DNA from 3 places in the Chitinophaga sp. Hz27 genome. Region 1 is predicted to be linked to each of the others. Evidence: riboswitches for the same ligand, from Rfam matches in the RefSeq annotation. Region 1 holds a riboswitch; each other region holds the start of a gene.
The links. Region 1 has a riboswitch for cobalamin ahead of ACE38W_RS05375 (DUF5074 domain-containing protein). Riboswitches for the same ligand answer to the same signal wherever they lie in the genome.
Positions count from the first base shown of each region.

Region 2: linked by a shared signal. The riboswitch ahead of metE (5-methyltetrahydropteroyltriglutamate--homocysteine S-methyltransferase) and the one ahead of ACE38W_RS05375 (DUF5074 domain-containing protein) in region 1 are both predicted to bind cobalamin.
Region 3: linked by a shared signal. The riboswitch ahead of ACE38W_RS12730 (TonB-dependent receptor plug domain-containing protein) and the one ahead of ACE38W_RS05375 (DUF5074 domain-containing protein) in region 1 are both predicted to bind cobalamin.

Region 1 is NZ_JBHKFJ010000002.1:359,496-366,897, reverse strand. It holds gene ACE38W_RS05380 (hypothetical protein) at 1-626, opposite strand, end outside; gene ACE38W_RS05375 (DUF5074 domain-containing protein) at 677-2,017, opposite strand; cobalamin riboswitch at 2,274-2,494, opposite strand; gene ACE38W_RS05370 (glycosyl hydrolase family 18 protein) at 2,591-4,246, opposite strand; gene ACE38W_RS05365 (DUF2809 domain-containing protein) at 4,375-4,788, shown strand; gene ACE38W_RS05360 (glycoside hydrolase family 97 protein) at 4,915-7,002, opposite strand; gene ACE38W_RS05355 (RagB/SusD family nutrient uptake outer membrane protein) at 7,070-7,402, opposite strand, start outside.
Region 2 is NZ_JBHKFJ010000007.1:301,169-308,570, forward strand. It holds gene metE (5-methyltetrahydropteroyltriglutamate--homocysteine S-methyltransferase) at 1-2,163, opposite strand, end outside; cobalamin riboswitch at 2,318-2,507, opposite strand; gene ACE38W_RS18285 (DUF4249 domain-containing protein) at 2,668-3,531, opposite strand; gene ACE38W_RS18290 (carboxypeptidase-like regulatory domain-containing protein) at 3,552-5,936, opposite strand; gene ACE38W_RS18295 (alpha/beta hydrolase) at 6,224-7,162, shown strand; gene ACE38W_RS18300 (MFS transporter) at 7,143-7,402, opposite strand, start outside.
Region 3 is NZ_JBHKFJ010000005.1:151,982-159,383, forward strand. It holds gene ACE38W_RS12720 (hypothetical protein) at 82-1,017, opposite strand; gene ACE38W_RS12725 (YncE family protein) at 1,025-2,185, opposite strand; gene ACE38W_RS12730 (TonB-dependent receptor plug domain-containing protein) at 2,195-4,213, opposite strand; cobalamin riboswitch at 4,331-4,534, opposite strand; gene ACE38W_RS12735 (hypothetical protein) at 4,621-5,190, opposite strand; gene ACE38W_RS12740 (ThuA domain-containing protein) at 5,273-6,082, opposite strand; gene ACE38W_RS12745 (hypothetical protein) at 6,861-7,037, opposite strand; gene ACE38W_RS12750 (DUF3175 domain-containing protein) at 7,075-7,377, opposite strand.

The sequences.
Region 1 (7,402 bases):
GCAGCGAAGGTAGGATAGTAATTATTGGTGGTATGATAACTGTTGGCAGTTACATAACCAGTATTACCCTGATTATCCTTCCAAAGCACGCTGGTACCCACTGCATGCGGATTGTAATAGGTAATGCGATAGTTCTTAATAGTAGCGCTGCTGCTATATTCGCTACCTGCCAGTTCATACCATGGATCATCAGGAATACCATTGCTATTAATATCCTGACTCACCATTACGATACCTGGCTCAGACCACTGATAAGTTGGGCCTAATGGATTACCATAAATGCCGAGATCGGCGCCAGTGCCATTGTCCACAGAGTGGTCGAACCCGAAAATGATATAACCTCCGAATGCACCCAATGATACCATATTGGAAGTACTTCCTACAAGCGCCTGCGCAGCAGCCTGGGTACCAACTCCGGTAGTATTGACAAACTGTCCGGCAGCAGGAAGGTAATCATACACAGTACTAATTAAAGGACTACTGGTGGATGTTTTAGGTCGGTATACACTTGTTTTACCGGTTTGTAAAGGTTGCAGATGCATCACATCCGCCTGGTCTTCTTTCTGGCAGGCAGTAAAGGTAACTGCCGCCAAAAGAGCCATTACAGGGAAAATGGATTTTTTCATTTTTTTTATGTTTGGGTTAAAAATGACAGATAGTAACAAATTGAAATCGCTTAATAGAATACAGGTAAACTTGGGAACAGATAACCAGTATACCTCACCGTGCTATTCAGCGCACCGGTAGTGGCATTGTACGATAACCAGCGGTTATCATTACTGGAGCCCCATTCATCGGGAAGTGTGATGATCAGCAATTCATTTTTTCGTTCGTTGAAACGCACTGCAGAACCATAGAAGTATTGTCCGGCAGGAAGTGTGATAAACGGTGCTGACAGCGAGTTTGCATCACCTGCAACATAACGGTACAATTTAGTGCCGCCATATTCAATAGTACCGCCAATACCGCCCGTTTCATTACGAGCCGCTATATACACATCATTACCATTACTGCTGGTAGTCAGCGAACCTGATTTCCAGGACCATAACGCCCATGGATTAGTAACTTTAAATGGTAATTTCATGGAAGTCAATGTCAGCGCAACAGGATCTATACGCATCAGCGAAGAATCGCCGGCAGCCCATACCGCGCCATCTTTGGTACGTGTAAAGCCCATCGTAGCATTAGGAAATTTTTTCACAATGCTATAGTCGGTAGTGTTCAACACTACAACACCATCTGCCTGGGTAAGCGCGAAAATATATTTATCTACCAACAACATATCTCCAGCCGCAGATGTAATACCAGCGAGCTTTGCACCCAAAGTAAGCGTACTTAAATTCACCGGATAGATTCCATCTACTGCGCTCAGTAAACCACGAGCATTATCCACACCAACAAAAGCATGCCCTTCATCCTGTGGTAAAGCAGTGATGCGACCAGTTTCCTTCATGGTATAAGCATCCGTTACAACCAGTGGCCCGCCTACCTTTGCGACCATATATACTTTGCCGTTAAAGATGCTGGCAAATTGTAAAGTGCTGGTATTGGGCCCCAGATTTTTATCTGGATTTTCTGTTTTGTAGATGTTCTGAATAACCTTATTGCTGTCGTAACTATAATAAGCAAGGTCACCATTGGTTACGCCGTATTGTCCTTCCTGTACCATCAGGAATCCATTTTCATACTTACCATTTACATGGAGGTTGTAAACAATAGAGTCAATACCCGTCTGGTTTTTAGCTGTCAGTACGATATGGAAATCGCCATGTGCATTAGATCCAAACTGCAATACAGAATCAGTACTTACCGGCGCCCCGTTGGTGGTCCACTGGAAAGAAAGTCCGTTCTTGTTGCTGAACTGCGGCCGATAGGTAATGCTACTACCAAAAGCGATGGTGTCTTTGGTGCCTGTACTGGTAATTTTAGGACCAGGAACATCATCATTTTTTTTACACGAGAACACTACTGTAGCCATCAACGCCAGCAGGAACAAGGATTTGTTCAGTTTCATCATGAGAATCTTGTAGAATTTATTAATGAAAAATAATTTCACAAATAATTCAACACCAGGAAAAAGGGGGCATACAAAAGTTTCGGTTGACTTCACAGGAAAGCACAGCGTATAGCGTATTCATTTATTGCGTCACTTCAATACATACATCAACGATATTGCTGCCAGTGCAACATTACATCACTGTTTCATAAATGAATCCAATAAAATCCGGTCTGTTTACCAGTAAAACATTCTTAACCTTTCACCCGAAAGTGCTGAACGAAAAATTACATCTGGCAGGTCTTCTGGCTTTCCTGCTTCTTCGGCGGCCTTCCCATCTTTACTTATCAAGACAGTGGCATGTGGAGAACCGAAAAAACGATATCTATAACAGATATACAGGATTACAGCTACGGGGATAGCTCCGGCATCGCACCGGATTCCCTTTTAATACGCGGGCCTTTGCAGACCCTGGTAACCAATTGCGGTGCAAACTTAAACTAAGTATTAATATAATCCAAATGCTTAACGAATGCATAAAAAAAGCAGCCACCAAATGGCAGCTGCTTCCTACACTATGGCTGTTGAAAGAAATTATTGGACGATGATCTTCTGCGTATATTGTTTACCGTTATGGAAGATCTCCAGGAAATAGGTACCTGCAGCCACATTACCTACCTTCACGGTGAAGCTACCAGTAGTTTCCTGTTGCTGCTGTATCGCTTGCCTGCCGGCACTTAGCAGCATTACTTTTACCGCCGAATTACTGTTGTAGTCAGGAACCTTAACATATATATTACCACCTGCTACTACCGGGTTAGGATATACGCTGATCGTGTGGTTAACACCAGCCTTCTCCGTTTCGGGAGTCATAGCCGACAACTGCATCGCAGCATTGCTCGTATTGGCGGTAGCGCTGGTCACTGCGGTAATAGGGCCTACCACATTACCTACAACGCTGTAGTTAAATGATTCCCAGGTGCCTGCAGCCGTTCTGTTGGCCGTCATAGCAGCAGCGCCATTTTCAGAGCTGATATATCCGCCATTGTTACATAATAAGGTGATAGTACCATTGCTGTTAGATACCCAGGTAAACTGCTCCCATCCCTGCGCAGTAGCACGATTGCAGGTAATCGCCTGCTGCCCGTTTTCAGAAGAAACATACTTAGCCATAGAACGCAGTGCGATCTTACCACCGCCTGCATCCAATACAGAAAACTGCTCCCAGGTGCCTGGTGTAGCACGGTTGCAGTTCATCGCAGTAGTACCATTCTCACCACTTACATACAAACCATTATTACCTTTCAAGGTAATCACCTTGCCTATAGGTGCAGTACTTGGCGTAGTACGCGATACCACCACATCATGAATGGCTGATACCAGCGAGTTAGCGCCGGTAGCGTCTTGCGACAGCTCCCAGATCATAATACCACTGCCCTGATCAAATGCAAGATTGGTCTTTTGCTTGATAGTAGTGATACCATTGTACCCTACATTATCAAATACATCTGCATAAGGATCTGCACCTCTGGCCACCAGCTGCGCAAACGACTCCCAACTAGGACGCCCGTAGAAAGGTACGCCCAGCACTAGTTTGGACGCTGGCAACCCACGGCCAAGCCAGTACGAAACCGACTGTGTAGCATACGTGTAGGTAGAGTGGTCAAAGTTGTTGTAATCGTAAGCCATGAGATTGTAGAAATCTACCAAAGCAAAAGCACTGCTGAGAATACTGGAACCACCCGTACCTACAAGCGCGCCTGTCAATAGTTTGCCATTGTTATGCATCGCTGTACTGAGCTGCGTCATCAGCGATATGTAGTTGTTGGCAGATGCGCCGGCATCCGGATATTCCCAGTCAATATCAACACCATCCAATCCATACTGATTGACGAAGTTGACCATGTTGTTGACAAAGGTGCTGCGATAGCCACTGTTAGCAGCAAGGCCTTCAAAGCCGCTGTCATCGCCATTGTTCCAGCCGCCAACAGAAATCAGCACCTTCACATTATTGGCATGTGCAGTACTGACAAGACTCTGCAGTTTACTTGGGTTATCAATTGCTTGCAAACCGCCAGTTGCAGTAGGTAACAAAAAAGCATAATTGATGTGTGTCAGTTTACTATACTGCACACTGCTTACACTGCCCGACCAGCTTGGCATGTAACCGACCACACGGAATGGCGTTTGCGCCCTGACAGATAAAAAACAGATTAACAAAAGTAACAACGTGGATAAACGTGTTTTCATAAGGGGATTTTTACAGGTGAGGAAAAGAATATAAGCGTCTCGACAAAAATATTCTCCAACTATACAAGTCAAAATTTTAACACTACGACATTACTACGTCAAGGACGATTAATTATTTTTGTATCCTGATGAACAACAACTTACGTATACGCCTATACTACATTTTCCTGCTGGCCATTACCATGTGGGCAGGACTCGCCACCAGACATTCGCCGGATTTTTTTCCTGCATTTATTAGTGAATATGGTGGAGATATCCTTTATGCAACCTTCGCCGTCTTTGGATTGCGGTTTCTATGGATACGGCCCCAACTATGGAAGGTTATCCTCGGAGGATTTATCTTCTGTGTATTGATAGAAATACAGCAGCTCTGCCAGGCTCCCTGGCTGGTACATCTCAGAAATACTTTTCCTTTTGGGCTTATATTGGGGTATGGTTTTTTATGGAGTGATATCGTTTGTTATGCTGGTGGGGCCTTACTAGCTTATCCCTTCTGCCATGTAGGCGAAGCATTACTTAAGCGTACTAACGCAAAGGCATAAACGTTATACTGATATAATAATGCAGTGGGTTGTTGCAACAAATTTCAATCTGCTGTTACAACTGCAAAAACAAAAACGGCTGTACCAACAAGTACAGCCGTTTTGCCTCTATCATCCGTTTATCTATCAATTTACGGGTACCAGACTTACTGCAGCTCCACCGCCTTTTGCCAGTCGGAGATGCAAAACAGTTTTTATATCCGCAGTAATATGCTCGATCTTATATGATTCGGGGTTCGATTTCCAATCTGCGTCCTTTCCATCACCATATATAGTTACACTATATTTCCTCCCTCTTTCCAGGAAATCCAATGAGACATCTACATTATGGGCATTTTCATCGGTAATAGCACCAATAAACCAGCTGCTGGCACTGCGTCGGGCAATGGTGATATAATCGCCTGGCTCGGCCTCTATTACCTTTGATTCGTCCCAGGTCAATGGCACATCCCTGATAAACTGAAAAGCATCCATGTGTGCTTCATAATTCTCCGGGTAGTCGGCAGCCATTTGCACAGGACTATACATCGTCACATACAAGGCCAGTTGCTTAGCCAACGTAGTATGTACCTGCTTGCTGCTATCAGGGCCAAAGTACCTGATCTTAAATATACCTGGTGTGTAATCCATCGGGCCACCCATCAGCCGGGTAAAAGGCAGGATAGTTTCGTGCTCCGGCTCATTGCCGCTGCTGAATGCATTGTACTCATTTCCCCTGGCTGATTCTGATGCCATCCAGTTTGGATAAGTACGATGCAATCCCGTAGGCCGCATCGGTTCATGGGAATCCAACGTTACCTGATGCCTGGCTGCCATCTGCGCAACACGTTCGTAATGATTAACCATCCATTGTCCGTCATGATGCTCCCCTCGTGGAATGATCTTACCTACATAGCCTGTCTTCACACTTTTGTAGCCATATTGATTCATCAGCGCAAAAGCACGTTCCATACGGCGTTCGTAGTTGGTGGCAGCACCAGACGTTTCGTTATGCATTACCATGCTTACCCCTTTGTTTTTTGCATAGGCGGCAATTCCCGGTAAATCGAAATCCGGGTAGGGCGTCACAAAATCAAAAACGTCCTCCTTCCAATTGCCAAACCAGTCTTCCCAGCCGGTATTCCAACCTTCTACCAATACGCCGTCTATACCATTTTTAGCAGCGAAGTCTATGTATCTTTTAACATTGACTGTATTAGCACCATGGCGACCATTAGGAATAAGCAGGCCATTTGCATCAGTACTATCGGCGTAATCAGAATAGCTCCAGGTACTCTTACCCGTTTGCATCTCCCACCATACTCCAATAAATTTCATTGGCTTGATCCAGGACGTATTATCCAGCTTTGATGGCTCATTCAGATTAACAATCAGTCGGGAAGATAAAATATCGGTTGCTTTATCACTGACAATGATAGTGCGCCACGGCGTTTTAAACGGCGCATGCAAATACGCTTTATTTCCTACTGCATCCGGTACCAGGTTAGCGCTGAATGTATAGGTATCCGTAGCGGTATGCAACTGCATTGCAGGATAATTCAGCAACGCTGCTTCGTGGATATTAATATACAAACCATCCGTTGTTTTCATCATCAGCGGTGTTTGTACGGCAGTAAAATCAGGTGCAACACGCACCGCTATTGCTGTCGAAGAAGTCACCATCTTACGATTATCTATCTCGCTGATTTTAGAGGTCGTATAGGGATACTCGTTAGTATCATAATCGCCAGGTATCCAGAATGTTTTATGATTGCCTGCCATCCTGAATGAAGTTCGCTCATCGGCTACCACAAAGTATTGCAGATTATTTTGTTTGGGAAAATCATATCGAAATCCTACCCCATCAGCGAATACGCGAAATTCAATATTCAACAACCGGAAAGGTTTTTCATTTTCCTGCAATTTCACTATTAACTGCCTGTAGTGATTACGGATATTTTTCTCCTCTCCCCATACCGGCTGCCAGGTTTCATCTACTTCTTTAACACTACTATCCAATAAACGAAAGTTGCGATAAAACGTACTATCATCATTCAATACAAAACCCATCTGTGATGGCAATACCACCGGCTTTCCCTTATATGCCACGGTATAAATGGGCTGGCCTGATTTGTCCAACGCAAAGGTTAATTTAACATGCTCCGTCTCAACTGATTGCGCATCTGCTGTAAACCATACCAGCAAAGCAGCTAAGCCGAATGTAAGTTTTCTCATTAGCATATCGTCTGTGAATATTTTATATGACATTTATTTCTGCGAGAAAAAAAACCGCAAGAAAAAACTAGTAACCAGGATTTTGCTTACCTGCAATCGCGGGGTTAGCATTTATTTCCAGAGTCGGTATCGGCCATGAATAAGCCTTATCATCCCATTGTAATGCTCCTTTAACAGTCCTGGAGGTTTGATAGTAAGCCGCCTCAGATGCACCAAGGTGCCAGCGACAAATATCAAACCACCAATGGCCTTCGTTAAACAACTCAGCCCAACGTTCGAAGTACAATGGATTATGTCCTAACACCGCATCCCCGGAAGCTGCTGCTGGTGTGGCATCTGTAACAGTTTTGTAATCCAATGCGGAAGATGCATTTACAGGTAAATTATAAGCCCTGCGCCT
Region 2 (7,402 bases), on a different contig from region 1:
TACCATTTCTTCTTCTGAAGGAATGCGCGGTGAGTGAATATCATAAACACCCGGGCCAATATCGTTAGGATATTTGAAACTAGCAAAACCTTCCAGCAGTTCAGACTGAGAACGGGAGGTTTCAATAGTGATCACATCGGCATCCAATGCGGCAATACTTTCAAAGATATCATTGAATTCGGCATAGCACATATGCGTATGAATCTGCGTTGCGTCTTCCACACCGGAGGATGCTACTTTAAAGGCCCTTACAGCACCATCCAGGTATGCGTTCCAGTTCTCCTTGCGCAAAGGCAAACCTTCCCTTAATGCTGGTTCGTCTATCTGTATTACTTTGATGCCGGCAGCTTCCAGGTCTTTCACCTCATCACGGATCGCCAATGCGATCTGCAGGCAGGTAGCAGCTCTTGGCTGGTCGTTTCTGACAAAGCTCCATTGCAGAATAGTTACGGGGCCTGTCAGCATACCTTTTACAGGCAAAGTTGTGAGAGACTGCGCATATTTGGTATAGTAAACGGTCATGGCTTCCTTACGTTCCACATCACCGAAGATGATAGGAGGTTTTACACAACGGCTGCCGTAGCTCTGTACCCAACCATTTTTAGTGAATACAAATCCTTCCAGCTGCTCTCCGAAATATTCGACCATATCGTTTCGCTCAAACTCACCATGTACCAATACATCCATTCCGATAGACTCCTGCCATCTGATGGAAGCGGCGGTTTCTTCTTTGATGAGTTGATCATATTCTTGCGGGGTGAGTTCTCCTTTCTTCCATTTACTGCGCCAGGAACGTACCGTAGCCGTTTGCGGGAAACTACCGATGGTAGTGGTCGGGAACATAGGCAGTTTCAATACCTTTTGCTGCGCTTTTTTACGGGCTGCGAAAAGGCTTGTACGCTGCGCATCAGCCGCAGTGACAGCTGCTGCTCTTGCCGTTACTGCTTTACGGTGAATCAACGGAGATGTTCTGCGAGACGCCATTGCAGCATCATTATCTTTCAGCTCCTGTTCTGCATTCACAGTTGGATTCTCCCCTGCAAGCACCGCCAAAGTTTTTACTTCATCCAGTTTTTGCTTTGCAAATGCCAGCCAGTTTTTAATGGTAGCAGGAAGATTCTTTTCATCTGTTTCCTGGTCCAGGTCACATGGAGAATGCAACAGAGAGCAGGAAGGAGCTACCAGCAGGCGATCTTCTCCCAGCACGGCTTTTGCTTTATTGATCAGCTCCAGCGATTGACGGAAATCATTTTTCCAGATATTACGACCATCCACTACGCCAAGGGATAAACGAAGTTTTGTTTTTCGTATATCCGTTGCCAGGATATCATCTAGCTGTGAAGGACAACGTACGAGGTCCAGATGTAATGTCTGTACCGGTAATTTAAGCACTGCCTCCAGGTTAGCGCCGTAACATTCGAAATACGATGCCAAAATCAGGTGCAGCTGCGGAAATGCTTTCTGGATAGCGGAATAGGCACTGCTTATTGCATCCAGTTCTACTTTATTGAGATTGAGTGAGAGACAAGGCTCATCAAATTGAATATAGTGTGCATCCAGTTCATCGAGTTTTTTCAAAACTTCCAGGTATACCGGCAGCAAACGATTGAGGAGCTGTAAACGATGGAAGCCTTTTTCTTTTTCCTTACCTAATAACAGGAAGGATACAGGCCCCAGCAATACAGGCTTAGCATTAAAGCCTGCACGTTTTGCTTCATTGAACTGATGAATAACTTTTTCAGAGAAGAGAGAGAACTGCTGATTGGCAGTAAATTCAGGAACGATGTAATGATAGTTGGTATCAAACCATTTAGTCATTTCCATGGCTGTAACATCCAATCCTTCTTTCTGGTAGCCGCGTGCCATAGCAAACTGTAAATCCAGCTGTGGCAGCTGCTTTTCGACCAGCAGATCATGGTAACGCGTTGGAATGGCACCTGTCATCATACTGGTATCCAACACATGATCATAGAATGAAAAGTCGTTACAGGGGATGATATCAATGCCGGCATCTTTTTGCAAATACCAGTTATTTAAGCGTATATCCCTGGCCGTTTGTTCCAGTTGAATAGCGGTGATCTTACCACTCCAATAGGCTTCACTGGCCTTTTTCAGTTCACGGTGGGCACCAATTCTTGGATAGCCCAGGTTATGTGTAATCATTTCCCAGTTGGTTTTAAAGTGATTGATGATATCCTGTCATCTTTACTTCAACACCTTCTGCGGGAATAGTGGGGAGGATACCTGGCCTGTTACTGCGTACGTCAGTAATAGCAAGTATACCCGAAAGCTGACCCCACTTCAATCCGCGAAAGTATTGTCAACATGCAGAAAAGGCAGGTCTCCTGGCTCGTAGTATCCGTGTCCGTTCTTCTCGTCTTCAGGTGACAATGAACATAAGTTGGACAGGATTCAGGTAACTACTTACAGTTGCGGGACAGCCGGCGATTTAAACACCGTTCCCTTTTAATGCTGCGTTGGCAGCAACCATTTCTGTATCAAAAAGTAAATTAAATAGATATTGAGGGCAATTTAAGGAATAAATATCTTCATAAACAAATTTAAAAGAAAAAAAGAACATTAATCTACCCATATATCAGAACAAAACAATTGTTTTAACAAAACAAACAGAAATATATTCCAATACAACAATAGTTTAATTACTACTTATTTGATCTTTCGTTCTGCCCTGCTGACAGCACTTGTTCCAAACCAACCTAACATTTTCACTTTCCCTTTAGGCGTTGTATTCTGCATATTGGAAGGCACATTTTCCAGGACCTTTGCAAACAGGCCAGTAGTCGTAATTTGCTGATACACCTGCGCCATAAAATCATAGCTTTTTTTGCTTAATGATGATAAACGCACCACCACCGTTTCGTTTAGGCGGAAAGGATGTTCATAATCCGTGATATGCTGTGTCAACGGCAGAATAAAAGGTGTGCCGTCAGAGATACCTCCTTCCAGCGAACCATCAATAGAAAGTAAATCTTTCAGCCGATGCAGGGTATCATTCCTGTAAGAGCGGATCCAGTAGTTGTCGCCAGCGCCAGGGATATCCACCGCAAAAAACTTAGCATAGAAACCTTCCTTTCCGGAAGTAGCTTCTTCTGCTGTTTTATGGCCGAATAATATAGAATCAATAGGCGGCACCCTCTTGATGGAGTCTGTGCCTTCAAAAATTTCATTCTTATATTCTATATGCAGCTTATATACATGATTTACATAGCCAATAGGCCTGGCGCTGGCATCATACGTATATACGCCACCGTTATAGGTGAATGGATAGCTGTTACCAGAAGTGAGATCATTCAATATTATCCTTGCCTCCTTCACCGCAGGAGCTGAATCCTGAGCAGTATAAGGCACGGACATGGTTAAACGAATAGTCTGTACGCCCTGATCGGTAGTGATCCAGGCATCCAGTACCGGGTACGACTGGCCTTCTGCCACGTTGAGATCAATTGCATCTTCACATGCAGTAAAACCCAAAAGCAACACCAACGATATCATGCTTATTATTTTTTTCATGGAGATAAGTTTTACTGTTATCAGAAACTAAAATTATAGGTGATGCCCGGAATGATGGTTCCAATAATAGAAAGGCGAACAGCTTCTCTCTTATTAGGATCGTCAGGGTCTTGGCGGAAGTAAACGGTATAGGCATTTCTTCTTGCATAAACGTTATAAAGAGAAAATACCCACTCCCCTTTCCATCGATGTAATTGTTTGCCACGGAGGGTCATAGAGAGGTCGAGCCGGTTATACGGAGAAAGGCGGTAAGTATTCCGTCTGTTAGTGCTGTTATAAGGAATATCCCAGCCCTGGAACTCGAGGCGGTTATCCGCGAACGTTGCTGGTGTGCCTGATGCAAAAACAAAATTACCGGAAACGGATACACGCTTACTAATAGTACGCGTGGCGGTGATGTTTAGATTATGGGTACGGTCATACCTGTTGAGGAACCATTCGCTCAAACTGATACCTGGCGTCCTGCGTTCACTACGAGACAGCGTATAACTGATCCAGCCCGTTGTTTTACCAATATCTTTTTTCGCATATAATTCAAGACCATACGCTCTTCCTTTGGATGGCAGCAAATCGGCTTCTATCAAGGGATTTAGCTGCAAGTCAGCATTGTCGATATAATCCACCTGGTGCTCAATCCACTTATAAAACACTTCCGCTGATATTTCAAATTTATTATCGGGCGCATGGTAAAAATAGCCTGCGGTATATTGGTCGGCCACCATCGGCTGTATGTTATTGGTGCTTGGTGTCCAGATGTCTAAAGGCGTTGGCGACGCAGTATTAGATAACTGATGCATGAACTGCGTGGTTCTGCTATAAGCCAGTTTAACAGCATGTTCATCGGTGAATGCATACCGCAAGGAGATCCGTGGTTCGAAGTAAAGATATCTTTTCATTGGGGCCCAGGCGTCATAATTCTTCTGTCCTACCAGCCGTTTGCGAACACCAGCAGTAGTATCTGCATAATAGTAGGCAATACCGGTACCTAAAAGCTGGTAAGCTGAAAAACGGGCGCCATACTGAATACCGAATTTTTTTCCGAGCTGATATTCATGATCTATGTAAACAGCTGATTCCAGCGCATGCTGATCGGGCAATTGTTTCACCGTTTGTGTGAGTCCTTCGCTACCCACGCCAGTACCGGGTTTGATGGTGTAATAAACACCCTGCGCCCCGAAATGAATAGTATTGCTTGCATTCACATACCAGGTAAAGGAAGGTTTAAAGCCATAGTTAATGATGTTGGAAGTCCAGTCGTAGCCTTGCTCCGGTTCGTTTGATGTTTTCTTGCTTAGGTTTGTAAACTTCAGACTATAATCATATTTACTGTAGTAGGTAGAGAGATTCAGAAATAGTTTATTATTAAAGACATGATTCCAGCGTAGTGTGGCTGTGGCATTGCCCCAACTCATATCGATATCATTACCGAGTCCGAATATATCTCTTCCGAGATAACCACTCAGAAAAAGTGTATTGTTATCATTGATCTTATAATTTACTTTAGCAGTGAGATCATAGAAGTTCAGCTTGGTATCTTTCATATCTCCTGTGGTAAAGGGTTTCATAAGAACATCTATATAAGATCTTCTGGCAGCAACAATAAAAGAAGATTTATCTTTTACGATCGGCGCCTCCAGTGATAGTCTGCTAAAAATATTGCCGATACCTCCGTTCATATTAAACTGCTGGTTGTTACCATCTTTCATACGTATATCCAGCACAGAAGAGGTACGGCCGCCATATTCAGCAGGGAAGCCGCCTTTGAGGAGGTTCAGGCTTTTCACCGCGTCAGGATTGAACACCGAAAAGAAACCTAGCATATGGGTGGCATTGTACACTGGTGCTTCATCCAGTAGGATAAGGTTTTCATCACTGTTGCCTCCACGAACATTGAATCCGGAAGCTCCTTCGCCCACGGTTTGTACGCCTGGTAATGTTTGTATCGCACGCAATACATCTACTTCACCCAACAGTGTCGGCATCTTTTTCATCTGTTGTATATCCAGTCTGTTGATACTGGGATGAATGGCATTGATGGAATTCTCTTCTTTGTCACCCATTACGGTAACTTCATTGAGCTGGCTGCTGACTGGTTCCAGGCTGATGTCTTGCTTAATGTTATGCTGAAGATGAATAGTGGTTTTAAAAGTTGTATAACCTACATACCGAAATTGCAGTTCGTGATCACCAGCTGGTAAGGTCAATGAATAGAAGCCGTATTGATTAGTAACAGCGCCAATGCTTGTACCTGCTTTACCAACGGATATGCCTATCAGGGTTTCGCCATTATGCTTGTCTTTTACATATCCGCTAATCGTATATCGGGCCTGCTGTGCATATACACAGGACAAGCTCAGTACCGAACATAGTACAGACAACAGTACGACGATAGTCTTATTTTCCATAGAACTAAATGCAAAGGTTTTTAATAAAGATGATGATGGTTTCAGCTCATGGGCAGGGCAATAAGACGTAGGCGTATGCGTTATCCGGAAAAAAATTTAGTAAATTCATTAGCGATATGGTAACAAAAAATTCACATGAGATATGGTATACGTAACGCAATTTACTCGCCCTAATCATCAAGAATAATGCCAGCGGCCTTCGTTTTTTTTATAATTAAAAGACTGCGGTCACACTTCATTCGTCATGTATTTAAATTTGATTTAAATTCCCCAACAATCTTCCCCTTATGAGATTCATTTTTACATCCCTGCTAATTGTATTGACGATAAATATCAATGCGCAAACTCTTACAGATAGCGCCTACGTACTGCATACCTCAACCGGCGATCTTTATGGTACGCTTACCTATCCTGTGAGCAACCTGCAGGTGCCGGTAATGTTATTAATTGCGGGTTCCGGTCCTACCGACAGGAATGGCAACAATAAATTTGGTGTCCGTAACGACACCTATAAACAACTTGCTGACTCTTTGGTACAATATGGTATTGCTACCTTACGATATGATAAACGCGGGATAGCCGCCAGTAAAGCAGCTATGAAGTCGGAAGCTGAAATGTTGTTCAGTACTTATGCAGATGACGCCGCTTCATTTCTACATGCATTAAAAGCGGATAAAAGATTCAGTAAAGTTTATGTTGCAGGTCATAGCGAAGGCTCGTTGATAGGTATGCTGGCCTTTGAAAAAGAGCCAGTAGCTGGTTATATCTCTATTGCAGGAACGGGAGAAAATATAGGCATCACCCTAAAAAAACAAATAGCTGTCAGCGCTCCGATGGTAAAAGATAAGGTGGGTAGTATGTTGGACAGTCTGGCCAATGGTATGCATGTATGGTCTGATGGCAGTCCGGTAATGCAGTCACTTTTTCGTCCTTCACTACAACCGTATTTAATCTCCTGGCTGAAATATGATCCTGCAGTGGAGATAGCAAAAATCGATGCACCGGTACTGATTTTACAGGGCACTACCGACATGCATGTACACGAAGAAGATGCTGAATTGTTGAAGAAAGGAAATCCAAAAGCAGCTTTACATATTATAGCTGGTATGAATCATATATTAAAGGCAGCTCCGGCCGATCAGGCAGCCAATCTGGCTACCTATAGCGATCCGAAACTGCCTTTAAACAGTGAATTAGTGCGATATATTACGCAATTTCTGAAATAGCTTCCGTAACGGGAGACGGAGTGCTATTCGCACGTTTAGTCTTCACCATTTTACTTACGCGGCCTAACAATACGATACTGATCAAACTAAAGGCTACAACGACCCAGCCTACAATATCATAATGTTGGAGCGGAGAAAAGCTATCCTTACGTGTTACGATCATGCCTGTTAATACAGCAGCCACGCCACCTGCAATCTGTTGCAGCGATGCGTTGATACTCATAAACGCGCCTCTGTCTT
Region 3 (7,402 bases), on a different contig from region 1:
CGCCAATGACGCCCTCTTATTTTTTGGGATTGCGCCCATACCTGCGGTATAGGCGCAATCCCATTATAATATTAAATGCTGTTATTGCTTTAAGGTCAGATCAGTAAAACCAGTTACTTCTGTAGAGATCTCCCCTAACCAACCAGCTTCTGCACGCATGCCGGTGTACACTTTAATGAAGTTGATCTGCTTCAGATTTACTGACTTGCCATTTTTATCAACCGCCCAGCTAATCTTAATTTTACCACGTTCATCATCGTTTGGCCAGTTATCTACATAACCAAAATCAAATGCAGGACTGATAAAATTCTGACCAACACCAGATTTATCTACAACATTATCACTGGTAAGACGTGTGCCCGTAAAGGTAATACTATCGCCCTTCCAGCCTGGGTAGTATGGCTGGCTATGGAATGTATTGCGCGACAAATAACCAGCTTTTCCCTGGTTGTCTTTCCAACGGATATACGTTGTGTCATTCAGGAAATTATAATTGTTATTCGGCGTTTTAACTTTATTTTCATCAGGCTTATAGTAAGTGATCTGGTAGTTATGGATCGTTTTAGCGCTGTTATATTCAGAGCCTGCGATCTCATACCATTCGTCATCAGCCTTACCGTTATTATTAGCATCAACAGATACCAGGATGATACCTGCTTCAGACCACTGGTTCAGCGCATTGCCCTTGATCAAAAAACTATAGCCGTCAGCGTTATTAGGGATAGGATATTTGAGACCCAGTGTAATATAGCCACCAAAGCCACCTAAAGAAACGTAGGTATTGTTATCCAATGCATCCTGTGCATTTTTCAGCACCTGAGCTTCTGTCATACCCGCTTCCCAATGTGGTGCGTCATTTACAAACTGTCCAGGTGCAGGAGAAAACTCCAGTACGGAAACACTATTGGTGGTATTAGGCTGCGGCGTTACAGGTTTTACACTCGTAACGTTTTCGCTTTTAGTGCAGGCTGTCAGTAAAGCCAACGATGCCAGCATCCAAAGTTTCTGGTTCTTCATTATTGTTTTAGTTTATCTTTTTACCTGTAAAAAATGTAATGTGAGCAGGAATATCTCCTGTAATTACGGACCATCTGAGCTTACCGTTTTTGTCGAAGCAAAACAACTTACCCGGTGATACATAATCTTTGGCATCTCCTACCAGTATTTCTTTTGTATTAGGATTTACCGCTATTGCATAAGGCATTTTTATCTGCGACTCCGTTCCATCTGTTATAAAATTTTTATTGAGAATGCTTTCTGTTTTTACATTCAGCATGTTATAAGAAACGGTAAAGCTGTTGGTATTATAGCTAAATGCCGAGCCATACACATAGGCGGTATCACCTGAGATCCACATATCACTAACAGGTAGTTTGAATTGCTGTACTACCTGATCTGTTTTGGTATCTATTCGATATAAGGCAGAAGCGACTTTGTTATAATCTCCCCTGCTGCTCACGTAAATATCTCCGTAAGCATCCGCGCGAAGGCGATGTAAGTTGATACCTACGTTAATTTTTTTTATTTCTGTAAAAGTATTCAGGTCGATTACCGAAACGGTACTATCATAGTTTGGAACACGATATCCGCCGGAATTGGCGACATAGAGTTTATTGTTTACTACCGCCATTTCTTCCGGCTGATAACCAACGATAACTTTTCGTGTAACCTCCAGCGTAGTTGTATCTACTTCTGCAACAAATCCTATCGGTGCATTCACATCTATCTGAACAGGGCCAGCATAGCTACTTACATAGGCTTTACCGTTCGCAAATACCACATAACGGCAATTGAGGATATCTACTTGTTTGATACGCTTTGTAGTAGTGGCATCCATTACCTCGATCTTATTGGATACATTGATAACGGCATATAATTTATTTCCATAAATCTGTACATCGTTACCAACATCTCCCAATTCCTTTACTACATTGGGATTTACTTCGGCATAAATATTTTTATGGTAGATACCTGTGGTATAGTCCATATAATCCAGTGTAGCCTTATTGCTACCCATGTTTCCTTCGTTCAGCAGATAAAACCCGGAAGGGTTTGCAGTCGGCACAGGATCTGTAACGGTGGATGGTGTGGACGGCACAATCTTATCCCCTTTGCGACAACCCGCAAATAAGGCCAGCATGGCTGCTGTCAGGGGAATTAGTTTCCGTAGCTGTTGTATCATCATGTAACTATTTTATAGGTTGACCGTTAAAACGAATTTGTAATTCCTGCCGGGCATCGGATAGCTCAGTACCACATCATAGTATTGATTAAGTACGTTGTTGACCATGGCGCTGAGTTTAAAGTTGCAATGCCTGAAAGCTAGCGTCCGCGCCAATGCTATATCACTGGTATACCAGGGCTGCATGTAATTTTCAGGAATATTTCTTTTACCATTATATCTTTCTCCTGTATAAATCTGACTGAAGTTCAGCTCCCACAGGCGATAATTGGCACCAAGAATAAATGATCCACTATGCACCGGGATATAAATAATCTGGTCGCCATAGAAGGTATCGTCTTTACTGGTGAAGTCCTGTGCCTTCTGGAAAGTATATGTCAATCTGGTGGTAAGTTGTAAGTCTTGCGCAAAGCGCCATACAGCTTTTGCTTTCAGGTCGGCGCCTTTTATTTTCACAAATCCCAGATTCATCATCTGCCAGCGAAGCATATCTGCGCCGGGTACTGCCACTATTTTATCGGTTACTTCATTATAGTAGGCGTCCACGTCTACGCCGAGTTCGGCTATGGTATTCGTGATTTTAGCTTTATACCAGGTGAAGCCAGCATCGTATTGCGTGGTGAATTCCGGCTTGAGTGCCGACAACCCAACTGGTGTATAGTATACATCATTAAAGGTTGGCATACGGAAGATGCGTTTATAGAAGCCGCGTAGGCGAAAATCGGGCTGGCGCCCTGGCTGCCAGGAAAGGAAGACTGCTGGTGTAAACTCCTGCTTGGATGGATACGGCATATTGATATGATTATCCTCGTTCAGGATAGTACTCAGCATGCTCATTTGTGCTGTAAAGCGGGAAAAGTTAATAGCGGTAGCCGCCGCGATTAATGTCGTATAGCGGTGAGGGTTAGCCAGCAGGTCTTTGTTCAGATTATAAGACTGCAGTACATTCCACTGAAAATCTGTAGAAAGCGCCACAGACCACCATTTGGTAATACTATACTGATTGGCAACAGACAGATAAATTTCCTGTTGTTTGTAATCGTTATCTACATATAACAAAGCGGTATCCGGTTGTAAATATCTCGTATAGTCGTTAGCGTATTTTGCGTTGAGCAGCAGGCTATACTTTGGTGTAAACGCTTTTTTAAAGGAAGACTGGAAGAAGAAAGATCTATCCCACTGTCGGTCTACATGTCCGAAAACCCCGTTGACTACAAATCCTGGCAAACCTCTTTCCGAATCGTAGAAGTAGCCTTTGGCAGACCATTCACCGTTTTTCACCGTTCCATTGAAGCCACCTTCTACCCTGAATGCGTTTACATCTCCGTTTTTTCGTATAGCCGTGGTATCGTAGCCTTTTTCTTTTTCATATTTGAATTTATATCGGCCATTGGCATTAGTCCATTCCGCGCTTAGGTTGGCAGTAACATGATCATTCACTTTCTGCTGCCAGAGAAATGCGGGGTTTACCAATCCAAAAGAGCCAGTCCGAAAGGTGCCTCTAAGATGCGTTTTTTCACCCGGCGCAAAAGAAGGTTTTAATGTGGTGAGATAGATGGCTGCTGCGCTGGCAAAGTCTTTGGCCGGTTGGAAAATATTACTTTTTTGTCCATTATACAGTGATATCTCCTGCATATTATCGAGGGAGAACCTACCTAAATCTACCTGGCCATTCTGGGCATTGCCTAACTGGATACCGTCATAGAATACGCCGGTTTGATTGGTACCCATACTTCTTACATCCACGGTTTTCAGTCCACCGATGCCGCCATAGTCTTTTAGCTGCAAGCCGGAGAAAAAACGCAGTGCATCTGCAACGGAGTTGCCGCCCAGCCGCTTCAGTTCATCGGCCTGCAGCTTCTGGCCAGGAATAACTTCCCTACCAACGCTTTGCGCCGTCACAGCGACTTCGCGAAGATCCCTGGAGGTAACCGTATCCTTCTGCTGCGCCTGTAGCTGTACAGAGAACAAACATATCAAAAGGAGCCACCCAAAATGTAGTAGGAAACGTTGTGGTTTCCTGCATTGCATACTTCTCACCTGTTAATTTTGCATTTAACAGCCTTCGGTTGAGTAATAAAAATGGAAATAGTATAAACGCCACCGTAAGGTGACAGCTATTACTTCCGAGCCTCATTCCGCGAAAGCTCAAAAATCAAAGCGTGTGGCAGGTATTCTGACTTATCTCCACCTCAGGCGGCCTTCCCATCTTAAAGACAGTGACCTTGGAGAGCCTGGGCGTTTTCTATGGAGACTTACAGCAGCGGGACTGTCCGGGATTTTCACCCGAGTTCCCTTTTAATTACGGCCTTCCAGGTAGAAAGGACGTAAACCATGCGCCTATCGTATTATTTTTAACCGGGCGAAGTTAGCTAAAAAGTTGGGAATAAATGACAGTAGGGGAAATTAAGGCTTAATTACCTGTCTGTAAGCACATTCTATTTAAGAGTCATACTGGCTCTAGGACTGATATACCATTTTTGATTATAGCGTTGAATGCTGCATAGCGGCAAGCGAAGATCCGGCACAAATTGAATATAGCGCCGCTGTGATTTCAAGCAGATGGTAATGACATCTGTAACACACAAATCAGCGGCTACAACATCTTTATACGAGTACCCAGTGCTGATATAAGGATTTTCATTCGTGTAGATCCTCATCTCGGCTAGCTTTTCCTGGTTTTTATATACTATGACTGTATCATCAAAAATTTCAAAAAATGGCAAGACGATAGTTGTATTATGAACACCACTCTCCAATGACTTCTGTTCACCGTCAAAATCTCCTGCATTGATTATCGGAATATCTCTTTTGAAGCTATCAAGGTCCACACCAGGCAGGCTACGAAAAGGAGACGGCCCGAGAATAGCGATACAACTATCACCCGGGCTGGCCTGTCCCATATACGAGGGCATCTCATTGACTTTACCAACAGGGCTTACCATATGGGCACAAGCACAAAGGAGAAACAGTAGTCCTACGAGATTGATAAAGCAATTCTTTTTCATGGTACAGGGATACATTAACAGTAACGAATATACGTAGTTCTATCCTGTATACCGCTAAGTAATCAAGTGAGTACTCCTTGTATTATTTCTTCCCTCTTCCTAGCCATAGCAGGGCCTGTAGTACCAACTTGCCTTGTATAGGGTTATCGAAAGTAAACGATAACTCTTTGTTTGTGTGGTTTTCGTAATCGATATCATTGTGTCCCATATTCATATATACCATCCGGAATTTTTTATTGGTCCAAACCACAGGATAGTAGCCACTATGCCATATTTCATATTGTTTAGGCCCGGTACCTAAAGGGAAGCTGCTGGAATCAATTGCCAGCAAAATATCGATATCCGGATTTTTGGTTAGATCGTTGCTCCAGCGGTACCATTCATTGGGACTGGATTTGAAGGTAGGTGGCAATCCTTTCACCACAGGATGTTTGCGATCTTCTACACGCAGCACCGCGGAAGTAGGGCGCCAGGTATTGCTGACATAAGCGCCACTGCCCAGGAAGGTATTGTGATACCAATCCCAGTTTGCAGGTACTGCAGATGGGGTGAGTGCAAATGCTGCAAAGTGAAAGCCTATCCAGGCGCCGCCTTTTTCCATGTAAGATTGGAAAGCAGCGCGTTGTTCTGGTTTTTCAGGTCGTGTATCCAGAAACATCACTACCTGGTAGCCTTGCAGGGTATCTTCATTTAGCAGGGACCAGTTGCGGGTAGGCCGGTACGCAAAATTATTGGCTGTAGCTACAGAATCAAACCATTTGTTGGCTTCATGAACGTAGCTGATATGTGCCTGGTCTTGTTCGCCGGTATAGAATGCGATGACGTGGAATTTTTTCTGCCCATAGGTACAGCAGCTCAGTAATAACAATAATGGAAGTAATACATTTTTCATAGGAGATAAAAATAAATGAAATTTGAAGAGATGAGCAACAAATTCTCCTACAGTAGCGAATTACGGGGTATTTGACGTAGAGAAGAAGTAGTAAATTTCTCATTCTGACACTAACGTATATTTAAAAGAAAAACCCTTCCGCATTTGATGCGATAGGGTTTAATATATTAGGCGGTCCCTTTTATGGTAGCCTACTTTAATAAATTAGTAGCAAACGTTATGCAAAAATATACCACCACTGCTGTAAGTAGAAATAAGGCTTCTATTTTCATTCTATCTTTCTCTTTATTTCTGAATGCATTGTAAATGCCATCTAATTTAGTTGCACAGGTAAGAAAAAACATCATTGTGAATGGTTCCATGGTAAGAAGAATTATCGGGCGTTAATAAACTATCATAGTTAGGTAATGGGTTGATTTTGAACCAGGCTTGTGTGGAAAGTCTAAAAATGTAGGTTCTTGCGTGCTATCTGCTGATATAAAAACTAAATAAAAATAGATCAATTACTACCATCAGAAAAATATATTAAACCGTTTCTTGTCTTGTACCTACGAATATTATCAGAGAAACAGCCATCGGGCTTTCGGCAATTCATTTTGTAATACCCGCTACGGCAAGCTGAAGAAAGGTATTTGCAGAAAGGCGCCGATGGTGTTCTCTGGCAGAAATTCAAATAGCGTCATGGCAGTGGTAAATACCTTGTATACTGCCATGACGCTAAATTTCAATGATCGTCGATATATTTTTTTTTATTTAGACAAATGAAATATAATTACCATTAATGTCCGCCCTTACGTTTGGACTGATGGCCTTTATTGATTGGTTGTTGATCGATGTTTCCTTCCTTTTTATCCAGGTCAGGATTTTTTCTTTCGTCGGTCATTTTTGATTCTCTGCTTGATGACCTTTCGCGATTTTGTTCCGGATGTCGGCCGGAATGATTTCCCTTGTGCATGATCATAAAAATTTAGAGAATTAACAATGCTTTTATATCAGGCCTTATGAAATATCTCCTTTAGCTTGTCTTTGGATTCTTCCAAAGTATTTAGTTGTTTTTCAGGTAGATTTTTACCAGCTCTGTTGATATAAAAGTTAAGCATGGACATGGCTGATTGGTAAGGAGTTCCTTTCCTCCGGCGGCTTCTTTGGGCCGAACGTTTCAAGGAGCGCGCAATTTCCATTGGATCGTCTTTCTTGAAGATTCCTTTTTCTAAATCCAATGCATCGCTCGTTTTGGTAACCCTTGCCGACCATTTCCTTTTTGTTTGTTTATGCTGTTTTATTTTAGCCATCATTGTTTTTCTATTCACTATTCATCAA